DNA from 4 places in the Paenibacillus macerans genome. Region 2 is predicted to be linked to each of the others. Evidence: riboswitches for the same ligand, from Rfam matches in the RefSeq annotation. Region 2 holds a riboswitch; each other region holds the start of a gene.
The links. Region 2 has a riboswitch for cyclic di-AMP ahead of DYE26_RS05035 (phytanoyl-CoA dioxygenase family protein). Riboswitches for the same ligand answer to the same signal wherever they lie in the genome.

Region 1 (6,012 bases), on a different contig from region 2:
GCCGGTAGGCGACGCCCTTCATCGCCAGCGGAACCAGCAGCGGGATGATAACGGCGTTAAAGATTAAAGCCGATAACACCGCCGAAAGCGGCGAGCCAAGCTTCATGATGTTCAAGGCGGCCATTTCCGGAATGGCCAGCATGAACATGGCCGGAATAATCGCAAAATATTTGGCGATGTCGTTGGCGATGCTGAACGTGGTTAAAGCGCCGCGCGTCATGAGCAGCTGCTTGCCGATCGCCACCACCTCGATAATCTTCGACGGGTCGGAATCGAGATCGACCATATTGGCCGCTTCCTTAGCCGCGGTTGTGCCGCTGTTCATCGCCAGCCCGACATCCGCTTGCGCCAATGCCGGCGCATCGTTCGTGCCGTCGCCGGTCATTGCGACCAGCTTGCCTTCGGCCTGCTCGCGGCGGATCACGGCGATTTTATCCTCCGGCTTGCTCTCGGCGATAAAATCGTCGACGCCCGCCTCCCGGGCGATGGTCGCTGCCGTCAGCGGATTGTCGCCGGTGCACATGATCGTCTTGATGCCCATCGCGCGCAGCTGATCGAACCGTTCCCGCATGCCGGGCTTCACCGTGTCCTTCAAATAAATGACGCCGAACACCTGTTTGTCGACCGCCACGGCTAGTGGGGTCCCGCCCTCCGAGGCGATGCGATGGGCCTGTCTCTCCAACTCCTCCGGAATCAATCCGCCTTGGGAAGCCACCCATTTGCGAATGGCGTCAACCGCCCCTTTGCGCACTTGGCGTCCGTCCTTCAGATCGACGCCGCTCATCCGCGTTTCCGCCTTGAATTCAACAAAGCCGCCCCCCTCGCCAAGCGAGGCGTCATAGGACTTCCCGTTTTTCTTCATCCATTCCAGCACCGAGCGGCCTTCCGGGGTTTCGTCCTGCACGGAAGATACCGCCGCCCAGGCAGCCGCCTCATCGATGCCCGCGCCTCCAACCGGTATGATTTCGCTGGCCATCCGGTTCCCGAAGGTAATCGTTCCGGTTTTGTCGAGAATCATCGTGTTGATATCGCCCGCAGCCTCAACCGCTTTGCCGGACAACGCCAGCACATTGAACTGCGTCACCCGGTCCATGCCGGCAATGCCGATGGCCGACAGCAGGCCCCCGATCGTCGTCGGGATCAAACAAACAAGCAAGGCGATCAGTACCGGAATCTCCAAATGAATACCCGCATAAGAAGCGATCGGCCCAAGCGTTACGACGACGATCAGAAAAATAAGCGTCAGGCTGATCAACAGCGTATTTAGGGCGATTTCATTCGGCGTCTTCTGCCGTTTCGCGCCTTCGACAAGCGCAATCATCCGGTCGATGAACGTCTCGCCGGGATCGCTGGTAATTCTCACCTTAATCCGGTCGCTAATGACGCGCGTTCCGCCGGTGACGGAATTGAAATCGCCGCCCGCTTCCTTGATCACCGGCGCCGATTCGCCGGTAATCGCCGACTCGTCGACGGAGGCGAGCCCTTCGATCACTTCGCCGTCGCCGGGAATCATCTCCCCTTGGAAAACGACGACGATATCCCCCTTGCGCAGCTCCGTCGAAGGCACCGTTTTAACGCCATTGCCAACCACTTTGTTCGCGGTAATCTCTTTCTTCGTCCGCTTCAACGTATCGGCTTGCGCCTTGCCCCTGCCCTCCGCCAAGGCTTCGGCGAAATTGGCGAACAGTACCGTAAACAACAAGATCACGAACACGGTGAGATTAAAGCCGATGCGGTCCTTCGCGTCGAAGTAACCGGGAAACACCGTCATCAGCAGTACGATGACCGTGCCGGCCTCGACGACAAACATCACCGGATTTTTCATCATAACGGCCGGATTCAGCTTGATGACGCTGGCCTTCAAAGCTTGTGCGACAAGCGGACCGGAGAACATGCTTTTTTTACGTTTATCGTTCATGGCAGCTTCACCTCATATTCTTACTTAACGAATCGTCAAATGCTCAGCGACTGGCCCTAGGGCAATCACCGGCAGAAAAGTCAGCGCCCCGATCAAAATGACGGTGCCGATCAGCAGGAAGCTGAACAGCGCATTGTCCGTACGGAACGTGCCGATCGTCTCCGGCACCCATTGCTTGCGCGTCAACGATCCGGCGACGGCGAGCATCGCAATCATCGATATATACCGCCCGAAAAACATCACCAGGCCGGTCGTTATGTTCCAAAACGGCGTATTGTCCGCCAGCCCCTCGAAGCCGGAGCCGTTGTTGGCGGCCGCCGATGTATATTCGTACAGCACCTGCGTGATGCCGTGGAAGCCGGGATTCGAAATCGCTCCCTTGCCGAGATCGGTCAGGAAGGCGATCGCCGCCGGCGCCAGGATTATGAACGGGTGCGCCAGAATCGCAATCGCGATCAGCTTCATCTCGCGCGGCTCGATCTTGCGGCCAAGGAACTCCGGCGTACGGCCGACCATCAGTCCGCAGATGAATACGGCGAGTATCGCGTACATCAGCATATTGACCAGCCCGACGCCTTTTCCGCCGAATACGACGTTCAGCATCATCTCCGCCAGCGGCACCAGCCCCCCAAGCGGGGTCAGCGTATCGTGCATATTGTTGACCGTGCCGGTCGTCGCCGCCGTCGTCACGGTAGTGAACAGCGCGGATTGCGCGATGCCGAAGCGCACCTCTTTCCCTTCCATGCTGCCCTGCGAAGCGTCGATGCCAAGCGCGTTCAGCGCCGGATTGCCGCTCTTCTCGGCGGTGTAAGCAACGGTAAGGAACAAAAGGAACAAGACCATCATCGCCGAAAAAATGACCCAACCCTGCTTGCGGCTCTTCGCAAATCTGCCGTACATGAAGGGCAGCGCCGCGGCCAATGACCACATCGACAGGATCTCGATCACATTGGTCAGCGGGCTCGGATTCTCAAACGGATGCGCCGAGTTGGCGCCGAAAAAGCCGCCGCCGTTGGTGCCCAAATGCTTGATCGACTCCAGCGAAGCGACAGGTCCGATCGCAATCTGCTGACTCGCGCCTTCAAGCGTCGTTACCGTCAGCGTAGGATCCAGCGTCTGCGGCACCTGCAGCGCGACCAGCACGAGCGTGACGATCAACGCCAGCGGAAAGAAAATCCGCGTATGCGCCTTGACGAAATCCTCAAAGAAGTTGCCCAAGCTTTTTCCCTTGCTCGTAACGCCCCGGACAAACGCGACCGCGACCGAAAGACCCGTAGCCGCCGACGTAAACATCATCATCATGATCACAGCCATTTGCGAGAAGTACGAAAGCCCCGTCTCGCCGCTGTAATGCTGCAGATTTGTGTTCGTAATAAAGCTGATCACCGTGTTCATCACCAGCGTCGGCTCCATATTGCCGATACCGTTCGGGTTCAACGGCAAGCCGCTCTGCACCCGCAGCAGCAAGTAACTTACCGCGGCGAGCACGAAGTTGGTTGCGATGAAGCTGATCGCGTACCGCTTCCAGCTCATGCCTGCGCGATGCTTCAGCCCGATGACCGCATAAATGGGTTTCTCGGCCCAACAGAATATTTTATCCGTGCGATTGGGCTCGTTAGAGAAAACGTGGTACAAATAATTACCGAGCGGTTTGGCGATCAGCATCAAAATACCGATCACAATTACGATTTGCAGTATATCCATGACCGTTCCTCCCACTATTAGAGGTTGTTCAAAAAGCCATCTTTCCTTTTTGAACTCGCACTATAAACAAAACTCGTTAAAACTTTTCCGGATGAAGCAACGCATAGATTAGATAGACCAGCAATCCACACGTAAAAATCAACACGATGGTCATTCGCGTTCGCCTCCCGTATCCTCCACCGTTTTACCGCACCAAACGACAAATCCAACTATAAGCGCTAAGGCAACGGTCAACGTTAGCACCATCCAAATATCCAGCATCACGACACTCCTCCAACAGTTAATCGGTCGCTTTTCTCCATAAACTGCTCCCCCGGATCAAGGAAGAAGACAGCAAAAAAGAAGCCTTGGAAAAGAGGAACCTTTTCCGCGGCTTCTTGCAGTCGTCCCGACCGGTCCGCGACAAAATGTTGCCTCTCCACACGCTTACGAGGTTAGCTGACGGATTCGGGCGTGAGAGTCGCCCTACGCCCGGCATTTGAAAGTGCCGAGCGATTCACCCCATGAAGCCGGGTTGCGGCTTCCGTTGGTTCCCCCGTTCCTTGTGTCTTTCAAGGATTCAGCGTTATAAGACCGATGATTCCGCTCCAACCGTTCCGATCGGTCTGCTCTCACACAAGCTTCGGCACGTTGGTTTCGTCGATCGGCATATCCATTTAGAATCGAATGGCCATTCAATTCATGGATCGTATCTTACTCCTTAGCTAAATGGTTGTAAAACGACGCAGCCGGCATATCCGTAAAAAAAAGAAACTTTAAGATGAAGTTAGCGCTCTCAAAATATTAGAGCTTCATTTTCCTCGCAAATACTCGTGATTATATGGCATTTCGTGGATTTTTACGGAATTTTTACGCCTATAAACGGTTTATTTTATTCCTTTTTTACATTACCCTGAACTATAGTAGTAACGGGAGCATAGACGGACAGGAGTGGTTTAATGGATAAGTTGAAATCGATGTGGATGCTATGGAAGCCTTATGCAAGCATCACTTTGCTCATCGCCTTCATGACCGGCGCCATGCACCCGTTCGGACTAGCGTTTGATTCGGTCAATATAGCACTTCTCTATCTGCTGCCCGTGCTTTGGAGTTCCGTCGTCTGGGGCCTGCGCCCTGCTCTTTATGCAGCAATGATGGGGGTCCTGGCCTTTGATTTCTTTTTCGTTTCTCCAATTCTGAGTTTTACGATCGCGGACTTGCGCTATCTGATCTCGTTCGGCGTTTTTTTGGCGGTAGCCGCGTTAACGGCCAGCCTGGCGGTAAAGCTGAAACGGCAGTTGCTATACGCCAAGCAGAGGGAGGAGCATACCGCCGCGCTCTACGTGCTCAGCCGGCAAATGAGCGATATCGCGGACATTCACTCCCTGCTCAGTAATGTTTCCCGGCAAGTTTCGCAAACCATCGGTACGGAAATTGCGATTTTTTTGCCGGATCAACGGAATAATTTAGTGCTAGCCCACTGCTCTTCGGTTCATAGCGATTGGGGACAGGGCGAAACGGAAAAAGTGATGGCGAAGCTGGCGTTTGATCATGGCGAAGCGGTCGGCAATGGAACCCGTACCTTAAGAGACTCTCCAGCCCATTACCTGCCGCTGAGAACCGAGGACCGCGTGCATGGGGTATTGGCGCTCAATCTGCAGGATCGGAAAAGCGGGCTCACCGCCGAGCAACAGCGGATGCTGGACGCCCTGGGCGGTTTGGCGGCCACCGCCATCGCCCGCATGAAGCTGGCGGAAGAAGCCAAAATCGCTCATTTGACGGCCGAATCGGAACGGCTTCGCACCGCGATTCTAGATTCTGTTTCTCATGAGTTGCGTACTCCGTTAGCGGCCATTATCGGCTCGGCGACCAGCCTTATTGAAGGCAATTCTCTTTTTTCTTCGGAGGATCGCATGGAATTGCTGCTTACCATTCGGGACGGTGCCCTCCGTATGAATAGATTGGTCAAAAACCTGCTCAGCATGGTGCAATTGGAAAGCGGCATGCTGCGTCTTAGAAAAAATTGGTGCGATGTGGAAGATCTGATCGGCGTCACCTTGGCTCAGGTCAAAGATTTTCAGCAGCATCGAAAGCTGCGGGTAAACCTGCCGGCGTCCGTTCCTATGGTAATGGGGGATGAAGTTTTGCTCGAGCAAGTGCTGGTTAATGTAGTCAGCAACGCGATCAAATACAGTCCGGATTACAGCGAGATTTTCATAACGGTAAGGCCCGAGGACGACAAGCTTGTTATCCTTGTTTCCGATACGGGAATCGGACTTGCCGGTGACGATTACGGCCGGATCTTCGAAAAGTTTTACCGTTCGGCCGCCGCCAAGCAAGTGACGGGCACGGGATTGGGACTTGCCATTTGCAAGGGAATCGTGGAGCTGCACAATGGAACCATTACGGCC
Region 2 (6,012 bases):
CGGGCAGCCGGACACCTTTGAGGCGGTGCGGACTCACCGCGACGATATGGCCATTTTGGCTTATACGTCCGGAACGACCGGCAATCCGAAGGGCGTCGTGCACAGCCATGGGTGGGGTTACGCGCATCTCAGGATCACCTCGGCCTGGCTGGACATTCGAAGCGCCGATACAGTGTGGGCCACAGCCGCGCCGGGCTGGCAAAAATGGATTTGGACCCCGTTCCTGTCGGTGCTGGGGAATGGGGCGACCGGTTTCGTATATCAGGGGACGTTCCAACCGCATCGCTACCTGCAGCTATTGGAGAATTACGGCATTCAGGTCATGTGCTGCACGCCGACCGAATATCGGATCATGTCGAAAACGGACGGGCTAGGCGGTTATAACCTATCCGGCCTGCGCAGCGCCGTTTCCGCCGGGGAGCCGCTAAACGATGAAGTGATCCGGAAATTTCAAGAGGAATTGAACATCACCATTCGCGACGGATACGGGCAAACCGAAAGCACGCTGCTGATCGGCAATCTGAAGGATACTCCGCTTAAGCAGGGATCGATGGGCAAAGCGGTTTCCCCGGGCGTGGCGGAGGTGGTCGACGAGCGGGGAACTCCGCTTCCGGCGGGACAAGTCGGGGATATTGCCGTTCATGTTAGCATGCCGGCTTTGTTTAAAAACTATTACCTGGAGCCGGAGCGGAAGCAACAAAACGTGCGCGGTGAGTATTTTATTACCGGGGACCGGGCGCGAATGGACGAAGAAGGCTATTTCTGGTTCGAGGGGCGCGGCGACGATATCATCATCAGTTCCGGATATACGATCGGGCCGTTTGAAGTCGAAGAAGCGCTGATGAAGCATCCTGCCGTCAAGGAATGCGCCGCCGTGGCGAGTCCCGACGAAATTCGCGGGCATATCGTCAAAGCTTTTGTTGTGCTGAAAGAAGGGGCGGCGGGTTCGCCGCAACTGGTCAAGCAGCTTCAGGCTCATGTCAAAGCGGTGACGGCCCCGTATAAATATCCGCGGAAGATCGAATTTGTCGCTGAACTGCCAAAAACGAATACGGGCAAAATCCGCAGAGTAGAGCTGCGGGAGCGGGAGGAGCGCGCAGCCTTGAAGGTGAAAAGCTCCATTTAAAAAAGAGGACTCCGAACTAGGGCAAGAAGGCCTTGATGTAATTGGGGAAAATCACCGACGACTTCATGAATTCGTTACATGGTAAGAAGGACGGCTCGATGAGATCAAATGCAAAAGCCCCATTTGAATTTCTGCAAATTTCTGCTTTTGGGCGGTTGAAGTGCAAAAATACATCTCATTTGCAGCTATAGGATAAAAAGGTAGCTTATCATAAGAAATGAACTGCATATTTGCAGTTGAACCGCCTGTTTCGGGGATTTTCGACGAAAATCGCATGCCCTTTTGCATTTCGTGCCGCTAGCGTTGCATTTAAGTCTGGCAAGATACATTTTCTGAGCACACCAATGCTCTAACGGTTGCCACAAGCGCTATTTGTTCCAATACCATTGATTTCAAATTGTAACGGTTGCCATGGTGCTTATTTCGCTGAAATCCGGTAATTTTTGCCTTAGATTCAGGCAAATAACGGCGCTCGCAACCGTTAGAATTTAGATAAGGTCTTTTTTCGGCAAATAGCCGCTGCTACAACCGTTTAGATTTCGGATAGCTTTCACGGGAAAGCTTGAGCAAAAGTTAATTCAACGCCAGTGATTTCGTGCCGATTTCCCCTCTTCCTTTTTCCAGCTCCGGGTTCCATCGCTGTTAAATCCATGCTCTATCTGCTTTAAAGTTGGTTTCCGCTGCGGCCTAAGCGGCAGGAGTGTGGGATTGGCAAAAGTTCGAACGCATATTGTCCGGGCCTTTTCCTCAAATTAGTAAGGACCTGCATCTTATCATCTTTTTGGAGGAGGCTAAAACATGGCAAATCCTTATTCCAGCATGCAATCGCAAAACCCGATCTCATCCGCCCAGCAGTCCGTCAAAAAAGCGCACCGGGCCGTAACGCAAGCACAGTCCCATCCGAGCGAAGAAACGGTGGAAAATGCCTATAACGCCATTCACAAAGCGGAGAACGCCATTTCCCAGGCGGATGGGCGCATGAACCCGGAACCGCTGGAACGCGCCAAGGAAGATTTGCAGGAGGATCAGGCCGATTTGGCTGAAGCGGAAAGCCGGCTGCGGTAACGAATGCGGCAGCGAGTATATGGCGAAATCGAAAATGTTACAGAACATGGGTTGACATGAACGCGAATTGCCTTTACTATAGACTCACGCTTAGTTTCCGGCTTAAGGAGCCGGGAAACGGGGGAACCATTTTTTTGGGGCGAATCATTCAGCAATGATTGTAGGGTACCATCTTACCCGAGCCCGTCAGCTAACCTCGTCAGCAGTGGATGGGTCTATATTGCGACATTAAGAGATTTTATTAGGCCCTTTTATAAGGGCCTTTGTCCGTTTTAAGGACCCTGCTGGGTAAGCTTTGTCTTCTCCAAGCGGCGGTCCTTTTTGGTTTGGACAAATATTTCTTATGAGGGGATGAGGAGGAATGAATCAATTGGAAACGTCCGTAATTTTTGATCCAAAGACGGATGCTTACCCTTCCCGGGTTTATGCTGAGCCGAGATGGCTTCCGCGGCAGGATCCCATCGTATATGGCGAGTGGAACGCGGAAAGCGGAATCAGCAAAGAGCATTCGGATTTTTACGCCAAAAACGGTTATCTGTTCCTGGAGAACTTTTTTGGCGGAGCGGAATTAAAGGGCTATCAGGAGAAGGCGCAGCGCTTGCGGGAAGCATCCCGGAACCTTTCATCCGATGAAATTATCCGCCAGCCCGGCGGGGAAGAAGTGCATTCGATCTTTGCGATTCATCGGACCCACCCGGTTTTTCAGGAGTTGTCCCGGCATCCGAGACTGCTCGCGATCGTCGAGCATGTTTTGGGGGGACCAAGCTACATCCATCAGTCGCGGATCAATTACAAGCCGGCATTTACCGGCAAAGAGTTCTACTGGCATTCGGACTTTGAGACCTGGCATGTGGAGGACGGGATGCCCCGGATGCGGGCGCTCAGCTGCTTGATCGCACTGGAAGACAATTATCCGTTTAACGGACCGCTTATGGTCATGCCCGGTTCCCATCAAATCTTCGTGTCGTGCGTCGGCCAGGCGCCTGATGATTGCTCCAAGGAATTCATCGCGCCCGATCAGGCGAGCTTAACCGAGCTGGCGAAGCGCTGCGGCATTGAAACGCCGGTCGGCAAGGCAGGCTCCGTACTGCTGTTCGACTGCAATTTGATGCACGGCTCCAACAGCAACATTACGCCGTACCCGCGCAGCAATATTTTTATGGTCTATAACAGCGTAGCAAACAAACTGGCGGAGCCTTATTTCGGGAAGAAGCCGAGACCCGAATACATGGCGGCCCGCACGGAATTTTAAGAAAAAAAGCCGTCCCGGCAAAATGGCTTTGCGTTGGGACGGCTTTATACATAAAGAAGCGCAAAATATCGCATAGTAAATTCAAACCCCAACCTTCCGGGAAAGGAGTGACCTTTAGGTGAGCAATAAAATTGAAGCCGTACGCGCGGATCATCAAAATTTTGTCGATAAGACCGAAGACGAGGTTAAGGCCGTGCCGGCCACCACGAATGTGAATGAAGCGGTCGAAGCCATTACCGGGCATATCAATAAATACGATGAACCTGAAGAAAAGGAACAAAAGAAATGACGCACCGCCAGAAAAACCCCGGAATTCCGGGGTTTTTTCGCAAGCTACATGTTTAGCGCTTGATTGGCCATTTGCACGTCGTGGGCCAGCAGTTCTTCCAAATTGTACGCCGGATAGTAGCCGTGTCGGTGCATGAAGTTAAATATTTTGGTATGAAGGGCGATGGCGCCAAGCAATTGTTTTTGGAATGTTTCCTTTAATTGAGGAGTAGCCGTCTCCGTAATGGAGGCCGCGTAATTGCGTACGGAGGCTTTGGCGAAGCCAAGCAGGCTGGCCGCGTCAAATCCGGTCATATCGGGCGAAACGTTGCGGGCCATACCAGGCGCCAGCGGATAAAATTTAAGCAGTTCGCGGATATTGTGCTCCAAGGTTTTGATCGTTTCTGCATAAAGCGCTTTTAACTCCGGGTCCATCACCATCGGCAGTTTCTTTTTGAACGCCGCCAAATTGGCGGATTGAAAGGCGACTAGCTCATGCAGCTCCAGTGTTTCATGCCAGGCCAGATGCTCCTGTTTCCATTCGTTATTCACGATCTCACACTCCATAGTTAGAATTGATTCATTATATGCGCAGCGGAACCTTATGGGTATTTGTCCTTGTCTGGGACGATTTTACTCCGGCTTCCGGCAATAATAGAAAACGATGGGGCGCATTCTAAAAGTGATTTACCAAGCAACCGAAAAACAGCGAAGGAGGATACGTTCTCATGGAATTGGCCGCACACGAGGCACAGGATTTGAATGAACTAACGTTAAGCTGCGTTAACTCGATTACGAACATGGCGTGTTTCTTAAACCAAGCGCAGGACCCTGAACTGAAGGCGATCCTGCAAAAACATCTTCCGCTTCATTTTCAGGACTACAACATGAAGGTGGAGTATTTAAGCAAGGCGGAAGGGGCCAGCGGGAAACTGGCCATCCCGGATTTGCAGCCGGTCCTGCAATCCTTTACCGAGGCGTCTGCGTCGCCTGTTCCGGTCACGCCGAGAACCTCGATTCAGCAGTTCAACGACCGGGAAATCGCCACCGCTTATTTGCTGACTTTGAAACGGGCGGGCAGGGAGTACGCTTGGGCGGCCATGGAGATGAGCCATCCCGACATCCGCAGCTTCCTGGAGCATGCCTTCTGCATGTGCTCGCACCACGCTTATGACGTATGGCAATGGATGGTAAAAAAAGGCTATTATCCGTTAGAAGCGGCTCCGATGTCGACGATGAATACGCTCGGCGCTTTTTATCAGAAAGTGCAGGAGCCGGCGGCGGTTCATTAGCAACTCGGCGGAGCATAGCGAAAGAAAAAGAGCGGTTACCAAGGAAACCAATGACCTGGCGCACCCGCTCTTTTTTCATGGGATCGGCAATTGGAAACATTGTTTTTGTGGTACAATGTCAGCGGATGCGGGCGCATTCAATTCCACTGCCAAGTGCAAAGAAGGTGCTGTTATTGGCCGCGATTTTTCATTACAACCCGGACCGTCCGTTCCGCGATTCACCGGAGCTGTATTTATGCTATTGGGGCAAGGAAGCCTGCGCTCCCCAGCATTCGTTCGGCCCGGGCGTACGGGACGTTTATAAGATCCACTTTGTCCATGAGGGAAAGGGGAGCGTTCGCGTGGAGGACGGCGAGACGCTGACGCTGACGGCGGGCCAGGCGTTTATCGCTTATCCTGAGCGGGTCGTCTTTTACCAGGCAGACGCCGCAAGGCCCTGGGTTTATTCCTGGATCGCCTTTTGCGGCGATCAGGCGGGAGAAATTCTGGCGCGAACCCGTGTGACCGCGGAGCAGCCGGTGTTCCCCATGGATACCCGTTTGATGCCGAAGCTGTACGAGCTTTTGAACGAGGCCGAGGAGCAGGCGGCCACCCGCGATTTGCGTTTGCGGGTCTTGCTGAACGAGTTTTTCTCGGTCATGGTGGAGCTGGCTCCGGCTTCCGCGCCGGGTCAAGCGGCGGTTCAAGCGCAGGCGAAAGACGCTTACATCCACCGCTGCCTTGATTTTCTGCACAGCCATTACGGCGAGGAGATTTCCGTCGGCCAGCTGGCGGCGGTCGTTGGGCTGGACCGCAAATATTTGTCGGCCATCTTTAATAACCGCGCCGGCAGAAGCGGCTTGAAGCTGCCCGCCATATCCCTCGGATTATGGCATAATTTCGGCGGCATCGATGTTTTGGAAAACGGGCGGGCGATGCTGCGCCGGGCGTTTGACCTCGGCATTACGCATTTTGATCTGGCCAACAACTACGGCCCGCCGCCGGGGTCGGCGGAGGAAACGTTCGGCAGG
Region 3 (6,012 bases), 3.2 Mb from region 2:
TGACGGCCGCCAGTTCGCGTTTGCGGTAGTCGGGAATCATGACCGTCGTGGGGTTGGAACAAGAAGGCATCAGAAAAACGCCGTGCACATCCATTTGAAGGCACTGATTGTCAAGCTCGCCCGGCAGCATGCCATGTTCGTCACCGGGAATCGGGACCAATTTAATACGGTACAATTTCGAAATCTCGATAAAATTAGAGAATGTATACATATCGACCGCGATCCGGTTGCCTGGTTCGAACAGAGCTAATAACGTGATCGCCAATGCATTTAGCGCCCCGGAAGCGATCGCCATATTGTCTTTGTCCGCATGGATCCCAAAATCCGCCATCCAGTTTAGCGCCGCTGCTTTTTGATGGGGGATGCCTGTAGGGTCATTGTAATTCAAGAGCTGTTCCAAATAACCTTTCTCCGTCACCTTCTTAGCTGCTTCAGCGACAATATTGTTGCTTTGCTCAAATGAGGCGACAAAACCAAGATCGATGATTTCATTTGAAATTTTGTCTTTCGAAATAGTAATGGAGCGTGCCGCGTTGGCTGAAACGAATGTGCCGCTGCCTGTTACCGCATATATTAGGCCTTTGAGTTCGCATAGTTTGTAGGCACGTGTTATGGTCGTAAAATTTATGTCCAAAAAATCGGCCAACTCCCTTTGCGGTGGCAGTTTTGTACCCGGGGCTAAAAATCCGTTTGTGATGTCATGTTCCAGCAGTAGGGCGAGCGAACGATAGAGTGGACGTTTCAAAGCGTCTCTATCGGGTTTCCATGACATGGGGTAATCGGTGAAGGAATTGATCGGCATATTTGCACACCTCACAAAATTGTAATCCATACAATTATATCGTTGATTGTATGGATTTGCACTGCTAAAATGGCATGGATAAGTAATCGTACGAGGAGATGCAAGTAAATCATGACTAACAGAAGCGAACTTCAATTGGCGTTTCGTGCCGCCTTTCCTGCTACGATCCCCATTTTGGCAGGCTTTTTATTCTTGGGGATTGCCTACGGCATCTTTATGAACATATCGGGATTTGGGGCAGGGTATGCTTTCCTGATGAGCCTGCTTATTTTTGCCGGGTCGATGGAATTTGTCGCTGTCCATCTGCTGCTGGGCGCTTTTAACCCATTAGGCGCTTTTTTCCTCGCTTTAATGGTTAACGCGCGCCATCTTTTTTACGGGATATCTATGCTTGAAAAATTTAAAGGGAGCGGGTTAAAAAAGATCTATCTGATTTTTGGCATGTGTGATGAAACGTTCTCCATTAATTACACCGCCCAAATACCGCAAGGGGTGAATAAAGGGTGGTACATGTTCTTCGTTACCTTGCTTAATCACATCTATTGGGTGCTTGGCGCTACCATTGGGGGACTGTTTGGGTCACTAGTTCAAATAAACATGGAAGGACTTGAGTTTGTGATGACGGCTTTATTTGTGGTCATCTTCATCGAACAATGGCTGAAAGAAACAACACATCACAGCGCGTTACTGGGGTTGGGGCTATCTGTGTTATGCCTCTTTATTTTTAACGGGGACAACTTTATCATACCTTCCATGATTTTGATCCTCTGCGTGCTTACTTTGATGCGGAGGCCACTGGAAAAGAAAACGGGTGAAACTACATGACAATGACTTTATTGGAACAAGTGATTACTATTGGAATAGTCGTTTTGGGAACCATGCTGACCAGATTTATTCCCTTTATGATTTTCCCTCCGGGCCGGCCCGCTCCGCGTTATGTGCAATATCTCGGGAAAGTGCTGCCCGCGGCGGCTTTAGGATTATTGGTTGTCTACAGTATCAAAGACGTGAATTTTATATCCGGCAACCATGGAGCGCCAGAATTGATTTCGATGGCCATTGTTGCTTTCTTGCATTTTTGGAAAAGGAATATGCTGTTATCGATCCTAACGGGTACCCTGGTCTATATGCTGTTGGTTCAATTTGTTTTTTAAAATGTTTAAAAAAATAGCGTCAGTCATTAATAAACGTTGATTTGGAGAGCATTTTTGAATTGTAAGCGATTAACATATGATCTTTTGTATGATTCCGGCAGTTCACCTTCCTTACTCCTGCTTTACAAACTTTTACACTGAACGTATGATTTATTTTGTTTCCACTAAGAATAAATCAATTCATTATCGCTGAATTTCCTTAAGGAAAACGGGGGACCCGTTAAAAACTTACCTGCCTTTCAGGTGAGTTTCTCTTTTGGGGTGAATCTTGGCAGTTGATCCAGCGATCCGCCAGGTAGGGCGACTCTTGCCGCCCGAATCCGACAGCTAACCTCGTAAGCGTAGTCAGGAGTGGGTTGTATGACTTGTGAAGTTTAGCACAGGGGCCCCTGTGTTTTTTTATTGCCTCGAATTGGCCTATTTGCCCTTAATCTTCAGTTTGTATTTGAAATAATACTTATTTCTGCCGAGCAATATAAAAAAACAACGTAATTTAGGCGGTGACCCCCTGTGCTTTCTTATATAAAGCGATTTCTTATTGGACGGCCGTTAAAATCAACGGAACTGGGCGAACAGAAACTAAGCAAGACCAAAGCGCTGGCCATCCTTTCTTCCGATGCCTTGTCATCGGTGGCTTACGGGCCGGAACAGATCCTGCTTGTTTTAATGGTCGTGGGAGCGGTAGCCTATTGGTATTCGATTCCCATTGCTGCCGGTGTTTTGGTTTTGCTGGTGGCGCTTATTTTGTCTTACCGGCAAATTATTTTTGCTTATCCTCATGGCGGTGGGGCTTATGTGGTTTCCAAGCAAAACCTGGGTGTAATTCCCGGACTGATTGCCGGCGGTTCATTACTTGTTGACTATATCTTGACCGTTGCGGTAAGCGTTTCGGCCGGTACGGACGCCATTACTTCGGCTTTTCCGGGCCTTCATCCATACACGGTGCCCATAGCCGTAGGTTTTGTATTGTTAATTACCATTCTCAATTTGCGTGGTGTCACCGAATCGGCTACGATTTTTGCCTTTCCCGTTTATTTATTTGTTCTGGCCCTGGTGATTTTGATTTGTTCCGGCCTTTATAAAATTATGACCGGCCAAATTTTGCCGGAGTTACACGCTCCGCTTGGTTCTCCAGTGGCTGGAATTAGTTTATTCTTGCTGCTTCGTGCCTTTGCTTCCGGATGTTCCGCTTTGACAGGGGTAGAAGCGATCTCAAACGCCATCCCCAACTTTAAAGAGCCGGCTCCGCGCAATGCGGCAAAAACCTTGCTGGCCATGGGGGGCATATTGGCTGTATTGTTCACGGGAATTGTGTTTCTGGCTTATTATTATGGCATAGGCCCTCTCGCGGAGGTTACCGTGCTTTCCCAAATCGCGGAACACACTTTCGGAAGAAATATCATGTATTTCTTCATTCAGGGAACGACGGCTTTGATTCTTATTCTGGCTGCCAACACCGGATATTCCGCCTTTCCGTTGCTTGCCGTTAATTTGGCCAAAGACAAGTTCATCCCAAGAGCGTTTACGGTTCGCGGAGACCGGCTGGGATATTCAAATGGCATTATTTTCCTGGGGCTGTTTTCGATTTTGCTGATTATCGTTTTTGAAGGGAAAACCGAACTTTTAATTCCGCTTTATGCGATCGGCGTGTTTATTCCTTTTACACTGTCCCAGTCAGGCATGATGGTAAAGTGGTTACGGGAAAAACCTCCAGGTTGGATCAAGAAATTTTTGGCCAATACCATCGGGGCCTTGATCAGTCTGTTGGTCAGCGTGGTGTTTTTCATCACCAAGTTCCATAATGTCTGGCCGGTCCTTATCTTTTTACCTTTAATTATTTACTCCTTTTATCGGATTCATAAGCACTACGAAGCGATTGCGGAGCAGTTGAGAATTTCAACTTGCGAGCGGGCTATACCGATCGAAGGAAACGTGGTGATCGTACCCGTTGCAGGAATCACGCGCGTGGTGGAGAATTCGCTGAACTATGCCAAGTCCCTGCTCCCGTATCAAATCATTGCGGTGCACGTCCCTTTTGAGAAAGCGGACGAAGCGGTGTTTGAAGAGAAGTGGAAAAAATGGCAGCCGGACGTTAGATTGGTGACATTGTACTCTCCGTATCGAAGCATAATTCACCCGTTGATTAAGTTCGTGGATACGGTGCAAAAAAAGGCGCACGAAGCAAATTATCAGGTGACTGTGGTCATCCCGCAATTTATTCCGAAAAAAGGATGGCACAATATCCTGCACAACCAATCGAGCCTGTTGATTCGCGCGCATCTGCTTTACCGGAGAGATGTCATCGTCGCCACGGTTCCGTATCATTTGAAAAAATAACCGAATCAAAGAGCCAGAGGGAGTTCCCCTCTGGCTCTTGCAGGATGCGCTCTTACACGCTGTCCGATCCCGCGCTGCTTTCCTCGTCGGGCGGCACGTCGCCGATCAGCTTCCACGGACCCCATTCTCCGGTTGTTCCCGGTTCCTGTCCTCGTGTCCACCACAGGGCTTGCCAGAATTGCCCGTTATGCACAACGATTTCACCTTCGTTATAGACCCTGATCGGATTCCAGATGAGGTACTTTCCGAAACGGTTAGGGTCTCCCGGGAAACCGGGCTCGGGCGTGGTGGGCGCCGACGGATTGATGCTGAGGTTCACATCCATCACCTGATAGAAGGCATTTGGGGTATCGGCGATATCCCAAACGGCCACGATGACGTGGTAGCCTTCCCGGTCGTTCGGCACAAAGCAATCGTTATAAACGTCGATTGGCGGAATCGCGCCGTCATCGATATAGCGGCAGAACAACTCAAGATCCGCCCGTTTTAAAGGGGAATCGGGGTCCCAGTCTTTTTTCGTAATATAATAATCCCATGTATTCGTGCTGTGATTGGCTGTAAGCTTCCAATGGAACGTATGCTCTCCGCCTACCATATCTACCTTGGTCCAGCGATCGGCCGTTTGCTCGTCGAGTTCAAAAAACTTCCCGCCGCTGGCGATCTGGCCGTCAGGGACACCGAATTCAGGGAAATCTCCCCGGCCCTCAACACTGAAAGGCTCCCATTTCACCGGCCCGCAATCGGAGTTTTGGCCAATGGAACATAGATGGGCGCGGCTGTCCGTCAAATATCCGTGCGCGGAAGCGCTGTCCGCAAACACAAACGAACCCGCCAGCATCAGAAACAGGGTACCCGCCGAAGCAACAAACCATTTCATCAATGACTTATGACGATACACAAAAGTCCGGGCTGTCATGATTCTACTCCTCCTTGCATTTTTTAATAGAATTTTCCGCGAGCTTTCCAAGCTCAATTTTGACAACGCTTTCACTGACTTGAGACGCGGGTAATCGGAGCCTGCAGATCCCTCCCTTCAATGAACTTTTTATGAATCAATTCCAAAGAAGCCTGTCCATTCTTATGGAAATTGATCCCCAAACGATAAATAATCCATATATTGGATTTATTTACTACATACTATATTATGACCCCATAATTGTCAATGAGATTATAATATATATTAGGTAATAATATTTACATATATGTCGAAGTTTTGAATAATTTGTTGTACCAGTAGAACTATAGTATCCGTTTGAATATGGTTGGTAAGATGCATTACATCAAAATGGGTAAGGAGTATAATGATCAAAAAATAAATGTTAAGAGGGTATAGTATGAAGAAAAATTTCATTGTATTCGGATTTACGGCTTTTATATTGTTGGCGGGTTGTTCTGCGAGTCACGCGGCAACCAACTTAACTACGGATTCTCAGAAAGAAAATCCAACGGTTAAGGAAGCAAGCCACTTCACGTATGACCATCAGGAGGAGTGGGAATTTGTAGCGGGGAAAATGCAATCTCCAATAGACATTGTTACATCCAAGCTTATTGATTATGAGGGAACTGATTTGGCATTAAGCTATGATCAGGTGGGCACTTCCATTGAGGATAACGGGCATAGCATACAGGTGGGGTTACGCGGTACCGCAGAAATAAATGATCGGACGTTTACGCTGTCCCAAGTTCATTTTCATGCCGAAAGCGAGCATACGATCGATG
Region 4 (6,012 bases), 4.1 Mb from region 2:
CAGCAGCCGCTCCAGCCGTTCCCGGCCTTCGCCCGGGAAAAACCGGCTTTTCAGATTGTTGGAAATCGTCTTGCGCCGCTGGGCGAAGGCGGCCTGCACCACCTCGAAGAAAAACGCCTCATCGTCCACCGCCACCGGCGGCTCTTTGCGTACCGACAGGCGGATGACGGCGGATTCCACATTCGGCTGCGGAATGAACACGCTGTGCGGCACCGTAAAGACCAGCTCCGGCTCGCTGTAGTACTGAACCGCGATGCTGAGGCTGCCGTAGTCTTTGCCGCCCGGCGAGGCCGCCATGCGCTCCGCCACTTCCTTCTGGATCATCACGACGATATGCTCCAGCGGCAGCTTCTCCTCGAGCAGCTTCATCAGGATCGGCGTCGTCACGTAATACGGCAGATTGGCGACGACGCTAACGCCGCTGACGCCGGAAAATTCGGCGGCAAACAGCGCCTTAAGGTCCAGCTTCAGCACGTCGCCGTGAATGACGCGAACGTGCGGATACGGCTCCAGCACCTCCTGCAGGATCGGCAGCAGGCGCTGGTCGATTTCCACGGCCGCGACCTTGCCCGCTTCCTGCGCCAGCTTCTCTGTCAGCGCGCCGATCCCCGGACCGATTTCGAGCGCCCCTTTAGTGGCGTCGAGACCGGCGGCGGCGACGATTTTGCCAAGGATGTTCTGATCGATCAAAAAGTTCTGTCCCAAGCTTTTCTTAAACGAAAATCCGTACCGCTGTATGATCTCCTTCGTCCGCCGCGGCGTGGACACGTCTTCCCTTATGCTCATGGCCTCTGTACCCCTTCATTCTCCAACTTGGCGAGCGCATCCGCAAACTCCTCGCGGCTGATCCGGAACACCGTCAAACGCTTGTACAGCTGTTTGCCGTTGCAGTATCCGATCCCGAGCAGTTCCCCCAGCACCTTGCGCCGGGCCGCCGCCTCCGGATGCACGATCAGCCCCGCCGTCATCAAGTCTTCCCAATCGATCTGGCCCTCTACTCCCGGCGCCTCGCTGCGCACGCGCGACAAAGCCTCGCGGATCGCTTCCGGGGAGGCGTTTTCGATCCCGATATCGCCCCGCTTCGTCGCATCCGCTTCCCGCAGAAACGCATGCTTGCAGCCGGGCACCCGGTTGGCGATGATCTTACGGATCCGTTCCCCGGCATGGTCGGGATCGGTAAAAATGATTACTCCGCGCCGCTCCTGCGCCAGGGCGATTTTCCGCAGCGTCGTCTCATTGATCGCGGAGCCGCCAGTTTCGATCGTATCCGCCTCCACGGCCCGCTTGACAGCCACGGTGTCATCCCGGCCCTCCACCACAATGACCTCTTTGATCATGTGTCTTCTTCCCTTCCGTTTACAACAAAAAGAAGAGGAACGTATCCTCTTCTTATCCAAGTGTCTTATTCATCATCATAATAGAGGTTGTTCAAAAAGTCATCTTTTTATCACGAAGAAGGCCTTTTGAACACGCTCAAAGTATCTCGTTCCCCGGATAAAGCGATAGCGGGGCCAATTAATTCAATTCCGGTTTTGTCGGACCGATCACGTAAACCGTGCGGCCCTTCTTGCGGCCAAAATTATTAGCCGCCTTTAAGCTGTCGTAATACACGTCGATCTTGTGGCCCTCAATCGCTCCGCCGGTATCCTCCGCTTTCCGGAAGCCGATGCCTTCGATATAGACCCACCAGCCCAGCGGCACAACATCATTGTCCACGGCGATCGTTCGCCCCTCGGTAACGCGGGTGCCGGAGGCCGTGCGCGTTCCAATACCGTCCTCCTCGGAGGAATAAGCGGTGAGCGTGACGTTTTTAAGTATTTTTTTATATTTGAATGAGACTCCGCCTTTTGTTGTCAATCCGCTGACGCTGACCCCGTCCGAGCTGCGGGTCATGCTGGCGGACAACACCGCGGTCGGCTGCTTGGTGCCGACGGCAATGACCTTCGGCTGCGCGGTTTTGGATACCTCTTTGCCGAGCCATCGCTTCGTCACGAATTTGCCGTCCTCGTAAGTTTTCTCCACGGTGTGGACAACCAACCCTTTTCTGCCTTGCTGAACGACCTTGGTTTCACCTTTCGGCAAACTTTCATCGGCCGTTTTGACAACGGTAAACGGTACGGCTTCTTCTTGCTTGACGGTGTGTTTATTAACGCGAACAATTTTGATGTTCATGTTAGTGGAAATTTTGCTGTCCAAAGCGGGCGTTACTTTATCGTCCTGCTTCAGGGTGACGCCCAGTTCGGAAATGGCGCCTCTTACGGTGTTTTTTGTCGTAAAGTCAACTTTGGCCGTTCCATCCACGATGACTTTCACCGGAACCGCCCGTTCGATCACGATCCGGTCTCCGTCCGAAAGCAGGCTCTCGAGCGGACGCGATACGGTGTCTTGCGGCGCAAGCTTAACGGATTGTTCCTCCAGCAGGTGCGCCACCTTCGATTCCGTCGTTTCCACCGACCGAACCTTTCCATCGATGACCAGAGATACTTGTTTACGCTCCTGACCAAACGCCCCAATCAGGATGATGATGATTACTGCGATGCTCAGTACGCCGACAAGCGTAATCTGACGAAAATTCTCATGCTTCCATCGCAATGCGTAAGACATGCTGGATGAGCGTGATTCATGGGTCTCCCCGTTTCGGAAAATGCCCATTTCTTCCGTCCTCCTTCATAGTCCCGCCGTAAGGTCGATGCATGATACGGTTGACGCGACTACAGTTCTTGTTTACGAAACGCGCTTTAGAGGTTGTTCAAAAGTCATCTTTTGATCACGAAGCAGACCACCCTGACTTTTGAACTCAAATATAAACAAAGCCGCGCATTTCGCACCCTGCCCCAGTCTTTATCGGCATTTGTCACCTCCTGTTTATCAACAGTATGACGACCCTATTACTTTTATTCAAAACAAAAGAAGCCCAAAGAAAGAGTTAGAGGAACTCCCTTCGTGGCTTCCTGATTGTCTAGGTGTAATAGGCTGCACGAGTTACCTCTCTTGGTACGCTTACGAGGTTAGCTGTCGGGTTCGGACGAAAGAGAGCCGCCCTTTCTCAGTTCGTTCGCTCATGGCGCAACGACCTCGAATTCACCCCTAAGACCCTGAAAAGGAATCATTTGCAAACCTGGCCGGCATCAGCCGATCCATGTTTGCGCCGGTTCCCCCGTTCTCCATGCGGAGACTCAGCGAGACTGGTTCACGGAACCAAGTTATCGAACGGCTCGTCAAGCTGAAAAATGAGCCGCAGCGATTACTGAAAAAATTCTATCCTGTTTGGATGCATGTTGTAAAGAACCAATCAACCACGTTTTTTTAAAAAAATGGTTAAAAAAATGTAATAAACATGCTGTTTTGAGTTAAAAAGCATTAATCTTTCGTTTATCCTCATTTTTTCAGCGGTTTTTCTCCGTTATGCTTGGTATTCCAAATCGTTCCAGTGCATTTCGGGTGGTAATTTCGGCGATTTCCTCAAAAGAGACCCCCTTCAGCTCGGCCGCCATTTCGGCTACCAAACGCACGTGGGCCGACTCGTTCCGCTTCCCACGAAATGGATGGGGAGTTAAATAAGGGGAATCGGTTTCGATCAGCAAACGGTCCAGCGGCGTTTTGGCCAGGACCTCTTTGGGCTGCTTTGCATTTTTGAACGTAATCGGCCCGCCAAACGATAAATGAAATCCCAGATTTAGACACAATTTAGCAATTTCCCAGCTGCCGGAGAAGGAGTGCATCACCCCTCCGACTTCATTCGCCTTTTCCTCGCGCAAAATCCGCACGACATCCTCATGTGCGTCGCGGTTATGAATGGAGATCGGCATCCCCAGACTGCGGGCCAACCCGATCTGCTTACGGAACACCTCGTGCTGCACGTCTTTGGGCGACGTGTCCCAAAAATAATCAAGGCCGATTTCGCCGATAGCCACCACTTTTTCGTGCTTGCAAAGCTCGGCGACCCAATCCAAATCGCCTTCCTTCATCGTGATCGCATCCTGCGGGTGCCAGCCGACGGCGGCGTAAATGAAATCATACGTTTCCGCCAGCTTCATCGTCGACGGAATCGTTTCGCGGTTAAAGCCGATGTTGATCATGCGCGTAACCCCCTGCTCTATCGCGCGCTGAATCACTTCCTCCCGATCCTCGTCGAACTGCGGGGCGTCCAAATGCGTATGTGTGTCGAATAACATGGTCGTATCGTTCCTCCTAACGTGCTTGTTCGAATATTTGGGCGATGTCCGGCGGCAATTGATCCCGCACTGCGTGTAATTTATTATCCGGATAATACAAATGGTATTTGCCAAGCTGCAGCCCGCTGATCGAGCGGACGATGTCCGACACTTCGGAAATTTCCCGCAGCCGCTCCTGCCGGTCCAGCAGCAAAATCTGCTTCCCCGCGGCGGCTTCGTCCGGACGGAACACATCATACGGCAGATCGGTCGGAAAATCAATTTCCAGGTCATATTCGGGATGAAGACCGGCCTGTTCAAACGCCTGGCGGATCTGTTCGACCATTTCCAGTTCGCCTGTCTCCAGTTCTACATATTTATACAATTTCCGGTCCAAAAAACGGCCGCAAAGATCGCTTAGCAAAGCATCCGGCTCGCTTTTCCACTGCATGAAGGCGGTCTGCATCAGCGCTTCGTCAAGCAGTAAATAATCGCGCACGCCGATCTCCCCCTGAAACAGACAAGGAAGCGGGTGAGGCAAAAATGAAAAAGTATAGCCGCCCCGGTACAATTCCTTGGCCCGCCGCAAAATCTGCCGCAAAATGATATCCGAGCTGCGGGTAACCGGGTGAAAATACACCTGCCAATACATTTGATAACGGGACATTAAATAGTCTTCCACCGCGTGCATGCCCGATTCCTTGACAACCACCCGGCCGTTGTAAGGGCGCAGCATCCGCAAAATCCGGTCCACGTCGATCGTACCGTAATTGACGCCGGTAAAATAAGCGTCCCGCAGCAAATAATCCATCCGGTCGGCATCCAGCGGGCTGGTGACGAGATTAACGACGATCGGGTTGTGGTAATCTTTACGGATCACCGCTGCGACCTTGTCCGGAAAATCCGGCTCTACCGTGCGCAGCACTTCCCCAACCTCGGTATCTCCAAGCAGGATTTTACAGGTCCAATCCTCGTGATGCATTTGGAAGGCCTCTTCGATCGAATGCGAAAACGGACCATGACCCAGGTCATGCAGCAGCGCGGCGCACAAGGCAACCATCCTTTCTTCGCTTGGCCAATCGGCGTAGCCCCCGCGCTCAAACTGCGAAATGATCCGGCGCGTAATTTCATAGACACCCAGGGAATGGGAAAAACGGCTGTGCTCTGCGCCATGAAACGTCAAATAAGACGTTCCCAGCTGACGGATGCGGCGAAGACGCTGAAACTCCGGGGTATTAATCAAGGACCAGATCACTTCGTCCTGTACATGAATATAATTATGTACGGGATCTTTAAACACCTTTTCCTCGGAAAGCGGACGATGCATGGCTAACACTCCTTTTTTGTCAAAATAGTTTTTTGAAAAATAAAGGGGCAACTTGACCGATATTAGCAAGTTATGTCGAATATTGTCGGATCAAGTCAAATCTTTGTTTTCCAAAATGTCGAATTGGCTCATCCCTTGAATTTCCTAGGTAAATAAGTAGTTCTTGAAGCTATGTAAGATATTTTTTTAGAAATTATGCTGAACTCTGCCATAAATAGGTTGACTATTCTGGCAATGGTTGGTATTATAAAAAGCAGAAAAGATAGAACAATGTCGAAAAATGACATTAATAAATTATAGCGAGAGGGGCACTTATCAGTTATGATGAAATCAACAGGTATTGTAAGAAAAGTCGACGAGTTGGGACGTGTCGTTATCCCGATCGAATTACGCCGCACACTCGGCATCGGCGAGAAGGATGCGCTTGAAATTTATGTGGACGGCGAGCGGATTATGCTGAAGAAATACGAGCCCGCCTGCATTTTCTGCGGCAATGCCGAGAACGTCACTTACTTCAAAGGCAAAATTGTT

Region 1: another riboswitch for cyclic di-AMP. It lies ahead of kdpF (K(+)-transporting ATPase subunit F); the one in region 2 lies ahead of DYE26_RS05035 (phytanoyl-CoA dioxygenase family protein).
Region 3: another riboswitch for cyclic di-AMP. It lies ahead of DYE26_RS19350 (APC family permease); the one in region 2 lies ahead of DYE26_RS05035 (phytanoyl-CoA dioxygenase family protein).
Region 4: another riboswitch for cyclic di-AMP. It lies ahead of DYE26_RS22940 (resuscitation-promoting factor); the one in region 2 lies ahead of DYE26_RS05035 (phytanoyl-CoA dioxygenase family protein).

Annotation. Positions count from the first base shown of each region.
Region 1 covers NZ_UGSI01000002.1:1,489,535-1,495,546, reverse strand. The annotation lists gene kdpB (potassium-transporting ATPase subunit KdpB) at 1-1,918, opposite strand, end outside; gene kdpA (potassium-transporting ATPase subunit KdpA) at 1,943-3,622, opposite strand; gene kdpF (K(+)-transporting ATPase subunit F) at 3,699-3,776, opposite strand; cyclic di-AMP (ydaO/yuaA leader) riboswitch at 4,032-4,197, opposite strand; gene DYE26_RS29895 (ATP-binding protein) at 4,561-6,012, shown strand, end outside.
Region 2 covers NZ_UGSI01000001.1:1,094,839-1,100,850, forward strand. The annotation lists gene DYE26_RS05025 (acetate--CoA ligase) at 1-1,126, shown strand, start outside; gene DYE26_RS05030 (hypothetical protein) at 1,925-2,191, shown strand; cyclic di-AMP (ydaO/yuaA leader) riboswitch at 2,269-2,411, shown strand; gene DYE26_RS05035 (phytanoyl-CoA dioxygenase family protein) at 2,553-3,443, shown strand; gene DYE26_RS33285 (hypothetical protein) at 3,562-3,732, shown strand; gene DYE26_RS05040 (spore coat protein) at 3,777-4,262, opposite strand; gene DYE26_RS05045 (spore coat protein) at 4,439-5,002, shown strand; partial or broken gene DYE26_RS34035 (AraC family ligand binding domain-containing protein) at 5,128-5,619, shown strand; gene DYE26_RS33820 (aldo/keto reductase) at 5,788-6,012, shown strand, end outside.
Region 3 covers NZ_UGSI01000001.1:4,310,870-4,316,881, reverse strand. The annotation lists gene DYE26_RS19365 (aminotransferase-like domain-containing protein) at 1-802, opposite strand, end outside; gene azlC (azaleucine resistance protein AzlC) at 914-1,627, shown strand; gene DYE26_RS19355 (branched-chain amino acid transporter permease) at 1,624-1,956, shown strand; cyclic di-AMP (ydaO/yuaA leader) riboswitch at 2,134-2,313, shown strand; gene DYE26_RS19350 (APC family permease) at 2,467-4,293, shown strand; gene DYE26_RS19345 (lytic polysaccharide monooxygenase) at 4,346-5,209, opposite strand; gene DYE26_RS19340 (carbonic anhydrase) at 5,628-6,012, shown strand, end outside.
Region 4 covers NZ_UGSI01000001.1:5,148,572-5,154,583, forward strand. The annotation lists gene rsmA (16S rRNA (adenine(1518)-N(6)/adenine(1519)-N(6))-dimethyltransferase RsmA) at 1-786, opposite strand, end outside; gene rnmV (ribonuclease M5) at 783-1,337, opposite strand; gene DYE26_RS22940 (resuscitation-promoting factor) at 1,516-2,652, opposite strand; cyclic di-AMP (ydaO/yuaA leader) riboswitch at 2,982-3,192, opposite strand; gene DYE26_RS22945 (TatD family hydrolase) at 3,387-4,175, opposite strand; gene DYE26_RS22950 (HD domain-containing protein) at 4,192-5,481, opposite strand; gene DYE26_RS22955 (AbrB/MazE/SpoVT family DNA-binding domain-containing protein) at 5,803-6,012, shown strand, end outside.